Regions from separate parts of the Lysinibacillus sp. FSL W8-0992 genome, predicted to be linked through region 1. Evidence: riboswitches for the same ligand, from Rfam matches in the RefSeq annotation. Region 1 holds a riboswitch; each other region holds the start of a gene.
What was found. Region 1 has a riboswitch for lysine ahead of NSQ74_RS15625 (transporter substrate-binding domain-containing protein). Riboswitches for the same ligand answer to the same signal wherever they lie in the genome.
Positions count from the first base shown of each region.

Region 2: another riboswitch for lysine. It lies ahead of NSQ74_RS10425 (aspartate kinase); the one in region 1 lies ahead of NSQ74_RS15625 (transporter substrate-binding domain-containing protein).
Region 3: another riboswitch for lysine. It lies ahead of NSQ74_RS06620 (cysteine hydrolase family protein); the one in region 1 lies ahead of NSQ74_RS15625 (transporter substrate-binding domain-containing protein).

Region 1 is NZ_JBBOZQ010000001.1:3,095,734-3,098,007, forward strand. Features, by position in the region: gene odhB (2-oxoglutarate dehydrogenase complex dihydrolipoyllysine-residue succinyltransferase) at 1-178, shown strand, start outside; lysine riboswitch at 514-699, shown strand; gene NSQ74_RS15625 (transporter substrate-binding domain-containing protein) at 819-1,670, shown strand; gene NSQ74_RS15630 (amino acid ABC transporter permease) at 1,992-2,274, shown strand, end outside.
Region 2 is NZ_JBBOZQ010000001.1:2,111,735-2,114,008, reverse strand. Features, by position in the region: gene NSQ74_RS10425 (aspartate kinase) at 1-1,107, opposite strand, end outside; lysine riboswitch at 1,210-1,388, opposite strand; gene uvrC (excinuclease ABC subunit UvrC) at 1,527-2,274, opposite strand, start outside.
Region 3 is NZ_JBBOZQ010000001.1:1,368,065-1,370,338, reverse strand. Features, by position in the region: gene NSQ74_RS06625 (APC family permease) at 1-172, opposite strand, end outside; gene NSQ74_RS06620 (cysteine hydrolase family protein) at 185-901, opposite strand; lysine riboswitch at 1,062-1,246, opposite strand; gene NSQ74_RS06615 (MFS transporter) at 1,639-2,274, opposite strand, start outside.

The DNA of each region.
Region 1 (2,274 bases):
AATGCACTCAATTAAAAAACGCCCTGTAGAAGTAAATGGCGAAGTAGAAATTCGTCCTATGATGTACTTAGCATTATCTTACGACCACCGTATTATCGATGGTAAAGATTCTGTAGGCTTCCTTAAAACTGTTAAAGAGTTACTTGAAAATCCAGAAGATTTATTATTAAATTCTTAATTCGATAAATTAAGTATTCAAACCCTGCAAACTTAACTGTTTAGCAGGGTTTTTCATTTATTTACGCTATAATGAAATTTGCTTGATGGTCTTAATGGCCTTTATTTGACTGGGAAATCGATTCTTATGGTTTATAAATCTTGTTTTTTATAATAAAAATTTGTGAAATGATGACAATCATAGTTAATGTTATTCTACTTTATTTATGGATTTTAAAAGGATTATAGGCTAATTTTGTAATTAGTCAGAAAAATGATAAAACTATCTTGACGACTATGCTAGCTTTATAGTAATATCTATATATCAATTAAATAAACAAACCTCACTTTTGTTTTTTGTGAGGTAGAGGCGCGGTATTTATTAGTCCATTGCTGAGTATAAGCAAGCGAAGACGTAATGGAGAAGGAAATATCGCCGAAGTATAAAAGGAGCTCGTACTTTTATGCTGGGTCTGCAGTGAATAAGTGCAGGACTGTCCTAGTAAATTCAATTCCAGTTTACTAGGTTGTGCTATCTCGGAAACATGGAAATTATAGTGAGGATTTGGGCAACTGTCAATAAAAGGTAAGACCTAAGTTCAAAACTTAGGTCTTTTTTTGTACAGTTGCTTTATTTTTTTTACAGAAAAGGGGAGTTTTAGATGAAAAGAAAATGGTTGTTATTTATGTTAACAGCAATGACAGCAATCGTGTTAGCGGCTTGTGGTTCTGGTGACAAGGATGAAAAGACAACAGGTGATGGTTCAAAGGAAGAAACTGGTGGAGAGTTCCGCATTGGGATGGAAGCAGGTTATCCTCCATTTAACTGGACTCAGCAAGATGATGCAAACGGAGCAGTGAAAATTGCTGATAATGCAGAGTATGCAGGCGGTTATGATGTACAAATGGCGAAAAAAATCGCTGATGGCTTAGGTAAAAAATTAGTAGTAGTAAAAATGGAATGGGATGGCTTAGTACCTGCGCTTCAGTCAAAAAAAATCGATGCGATTGTAGCAGGGATGTCTCCAACAGAAGAACGTAAACAAACAATTGATTTCACTGAAAACTACTACACTTCTGATTTCGTAATGGTAATTAAAAAAGGTAGCAAATATGAAAATGCAAAATCAATTCAAGATTTTTCAGGTGCAAAAGTTACATCTCAGCTAAATACATCTAACTATAATGTTATCGATCAAATTAAAGGTGTAGAAAAGCAAACAGCGATGGAAAACTTCTCTGCAATGCGTGTAGCTCTAGAAGCTGGCAAAATTGATGGCTATGTAGCTGAACGTCCAGAAGGTATTTCGGCAGCAGCAGCTAATGACAAATTCACATTTGTATCTTTTGAAGAAGGATTTGATACAGATATTTCAAATACTTCAATTGCAGTTGGTTTACGTAAAGGTGATGCTAGTCTAGATAAAATCAATGAAATCTTAAAAGGTATTTCAGAAGATGATCGCCAAAAAATTATGGAAGAAGCTATTCTTCAACAACCTGCAGCTCAGTAATACAAAAAGAGATAGGGTTGTCCTTAACGAAAAAACAGCATACCGGAAATTTCAAGTATGCTGTTTTCTCTAAGTGAAAATTCACTTACAACATATAGAGAAGTTGATTTTTACTAATTGAAAGTCGTGATATTTTGCTAAGAGCGACTGGGACAGCCTTTATCATATTTAGTTTGTTCAGAGAGGCAGTCATTCTGAATAAAGTCATGTCTAAGAAGTGTGTCACATATTTTGAATAAAGCAAATGAATTCAAATGAAGAGATGATTTCACAAAAGGCATAATTGATATAAAGCAACAACACGTTGTTAGGAGGAACATCATGAGTTTAGAATGGATCATTTCTATTATAGAAAACAACTGGCAAATGTTTTTACGAGGAGCGTATTATACGTTACTCATTTCAACAATCAGTACAATTATTGGTGCATTCATCGGATTTTTTATTGGGATTATGCATACCATTCCAGTTCGTAAAAAAAGTATAAAACATTTTTTATTAAAATGTATTAATTTTATACTGACATGCTATGTTGAATTTTTCCGTGGTACACCAATGATTGTACAGGCAATGGTAGTATTTTACGGGCTAGATATTGCTTTTG
Region 2 (2,274 bases), 980 kb from region 1:
TGCAATATCCTCGCGGCGTAAACGGTCAAACATTCGTGCAGCAACGCCAGGATTTGATGCCATGCCTGATCCTATAATTGAAACTTTCGCTAAGCCAATTTCAAAATCTGCAAAGCTAAAACCAAGTGACAATTTACTATCCTCTAGTACACGTAAAGCATCAGCAAACTCTTCTTTTAAAATTGTAAAAGATACTGATGGTCTCACACCTTCTATAATAGCTTGCACAATAATATCAACATTAATGCGATTGTCTGCAAGTATAGCAAACATATCTGCTAACGATGCAGTTGAGTATGTATCATAACCGATTGTTAGGCGAATGATATCAGACTCATAAGCAACACCACGTACAATTAAATTTTTCTCCATTTCAACTTCCTCCTTCAATAAAGTACCTTCTGTATCTACTACGCTTGAACGAATAATGACTGGGATTTGAAACTTTTTTGCGAGCTCCACTGCACGTGGATGTAAAATATGTGAACCTAAATGTGATAGTTCAAGCATTTCATCATATGAAATCTCCTTTAACTTTCTTGCTTTTTCAATATGACGAGGATCTGCTGTATAAACTCCATCCACATTTGTATAAATGTCAACACGTTCCGCTTCTAATGCGGCTGCAATGGCTACTGCTGTTGTTTCTGCGCCACCCTTACCAAGTGTTGTTATATTGTGCGCACTATTAATGCCTTGCTTCCCCGCAACAACGACAATTTGTCCTTGTATCAAATGTTCTTTCATACGGCTCACATCGATATGGTCGATACGTGCATTAAAATGTTTCGCATCTGTTTGCACACCAGCCTGCCAGCCAGTCAATGAAACTGCATCATAGCCTTCCTCTTGTAAAGCAATTGCAAAAAGGGCACTTGCTAATTGTGAGGTCGTCGATAGTAGTACATCCATCTCACGTTTAGAAGCATCGTCTGATAAATCACGTCCCATCTTTGCTAAGTCTTTTGCTGTGCGACCCATTGCTGCAGTCACCACTACTACTTCATAGCCAAGCTCTTTTTTGGCTATCGCTATTTTAACGACCTCTCGAATCCGCTCAGTTGAAGCGATTGCAGGTCCGCCAAATTTCAATACAATACTCGCCATTATCATCATTCTCCTTTTATCAATTCGTCTCTAGAACAGCAAAAAGGCAGCCCTCACATAACGTGAAAGCTGCCTGCAACATGTACAATAAAAAGCTTGCGCATGTGTGATAGCTCTCCGAAACGTAAAGATTCGACAGTCTTACATCTATTAAATGCAAAACCAGCAAAGTATCGGAAACAACGATACTTCACTTCGGCAAGCTCCCCTTTCACACATTGTCACTGGATTTGTCCATCCTTCAATGTGCTACTATTGAAACTTGCACCTCTATCATCACTTAAAATAGTGAATTTATTAATTTTCCCTTTATGAAAATACTTCCTTTTTATACATTGCTCACATAAACATTCATATAAGGTGTAATAGAACAAGATAGTGTTTTCACTTCATTGTTCTATGACAACCTTAGCATATGTCTAATCCTTTGACAATGTCTGTTGCTGAAAATAATTGTAAATACTGTTCGCTAAGTTCGCAGGTATTCCCGCTTCTTGAAGTGCAAGCTCACTTGCCTCACGAATCTTTTTAACAGAGCCGAAATGCTTCAATAATTGTTGCTTGCGCTTTGGACCAACACCTTCAATTCCATCGAGAACAGATTGAATAGCATTTTTCTCATGCTGTTGGCGTAAAAATGTAATGGCAAAACGGTGTACTTCGTCCTGAATACGCTGTAGTAAATAAAACCCGTCACTTGTCCGCTTTAATGCAATGACATCGGGCGGATCTCCAAATAAAAGCTGTGATGTATTATGCTTTTCATCTTTTGCTAAGCCCGCAATTGGGATAACAAGACCGAGCTCATCCTCTAACACTTCTCGCGCTACTTCCATCTGTCCTTTACCGCCATCTATTAGAACTAAATCAGGCAATGGCAAACCTTCTTTCAATACACGCGTGTAACGGCGACGTATCACTTCTTGCATTGCTCCGTAATCGTCATGTTTAGCGGCTGTGCGTGTTTTATATTTACGATATTCCTTCTTTGCAGGTTTACCATCAATAAACACAACCATTGCTGATACCGCATCAGCACCATGCATATGACTATTATCAAATGCTTCAATGCGAAGAGGTGCTGAAATCCCCATTGCTTCACCCAATGCCTCGCAAGCACCAATTGTTCGCTCTTCCTGTCGCTCAATTAGCTGGAATTTTGCCGCC
Region 3 (2,274 bases), 1.7 Mb from region 1:
CCATTGCAATCAAGTAGGCTAATGGCAGCATCCCGCCTGTGGACTCTGCTGCAAAGCCATAAATATAAGCTGGCGCAATCGGTGTCATAAAAGCAATACCATAAATGACTAAATCTTTTAATGTTAAAACACGCTTTAACTGTGGTGTATGATCATTGGGTGTTTGACTCATAGTCTATTCCTCTCACACATTCACAGGGTTACGTTTTGATAGTTCTTCCGTTACTAAATCAATTACTTCATCTGTGCTCATTACTTGGCAATAAATTTGATTCATAATCATAATTTCAGCATCATGAAGCTGTTGTGTAGCAGCTGCACATGCATCTTCAACTAAAATAACTTCAAATCCTGCGTCAGCTAAGCTTCGAACTGTTGATGCAACACATTGGTCAGTTACAACCCCTGTACAAACTACTGTTTCAATGCCCATATTACGCAGTAAAAATTCATAATTCGTTCCACTTAATACGCTATCTGTCGTTTTATTTACAACAATTTCGTCATCAAGAGGCTTTAATTCATCCACCATCTCCGCTCCTGGGTCACCGATTGGCAATAAAATATTGTTCCATCCTGGACGGCGTTGTACAGGAGAACGATCTCGTCCATTTTTATGATGGCAAGCAATGCGACCAAATGTTACTTCAAGTTTATTAGTACGGAAAAAATCTAAAAGCTTTTTATTGTTCGGAATCGTTAAATCATCGATACGATTAAAGAAGTATTCCCACTGTTTAAACATGCCCTTTTCTCTTGCAACCTGCGCGTCTAAACCGTCTCGGCTAATAAACTGGTGTTGCATATCTACGATTAGTAATGCTGTTTTATCTGGGTCCACGTTTATTTTTTGACCGTCAGTCGGTAAAAATTCATAATATAATGTTGATGTATTATCCATAATAATTCCTCCAAAATACCTCTAATTCAAATATGTTTAGACAAATAAAAAAACAGACTCTTTGTGCAAAAGAATCTGTCTAACACAAAAATGACCTACTCATTTTTAAAGCTAGAAACTAAAAATGAATCGACCATTTAAAATTCCCACTGTTTGTCTAAACAGAGATAGCACAACTTCATAAACACGAATGCTTATGAAGACAGTCCTGTAACTATTCGCTACAGACCCAGCATATGATGGCGAGAACTCATCACACACTTCGGCGACACTTCCTTCTACCTAACCTCTACATCTTCTCGGACTCCATTAGGTACTGTTAATTGTCGCGCCTCTACCTCACTATCGAAAAAGTGAGGTTTATTTAATTGTTTGAAATAATTATATTATTGCGTTTTTTCTATGTCAACTTTAAATTTACTATATTTTATAAGATTTATAGCACAAAACTTCAAATAAATACCATACAAAACACTTTTATACAATAATTATTTACAATAAATATAACAATATACTATAAATTATTTACTCACTTAATTATTCACTTTATAATAATCCGACTTACAATATAATTCATTAAGATGGTATTCTTCTTTCAGCTTGTCATGGGAAAATATAAAGCAATTCCTGTTTTATAAAGCAGGACTTAGCCCGTTATAGCAGACTCGCGCCCTAAAAAAATACCACCAATTAAAACGCAAATGCATTTCATTTGGTGGATAAATAAACTTACGTTGTTATATAGTTTCGCTTACATTCCCTAAATTATCTTTTTTAAGCATTAGCATGACAATAAAGGAAATACAATATAAACCTGCTAAGTAAAGCATCGCAACTTTCATATCATAACTTTGTAAAATATAGCCGACAAGGATTGGTGAAAAGCCTCCTATAGCTCGTCCAAAGTTAAAAATTGTATTTGTTGCGGTACTTCGAATTTGAACGGGATATAGACTACCAATCAATGCTCCATATCCAGCAAACATACCATTTGAGAAGAATCCGACAATTGCACCACCTATTAGGACACCAACACTACCCGTAGCATAAGAGTATAAAAACACAGCACATGCTGAGGCAATAAGGAAGACGCCAAAGGCACGCTTTGCGCCAAATCGGTCTAGAAATAGTCCAAAGGTTAACATACCGATAATCATGCCAACCGCTGTACTAATTGTCCAAATGGCAGAACTTGAAACAGACAAACCTTGTGACTGTTGCAACATCGATGGTAACCAAATCATTAATCCGTTATAGCCGGCAATTTGAACTGTTGCCATTATGATTAAAGAGATTGTTGTAATCGCTGTTCGTGGCGTTTCAAACAATTGTACCAACTTACCCTTTTCATCTTTCTTACTAGCCTTTTTATT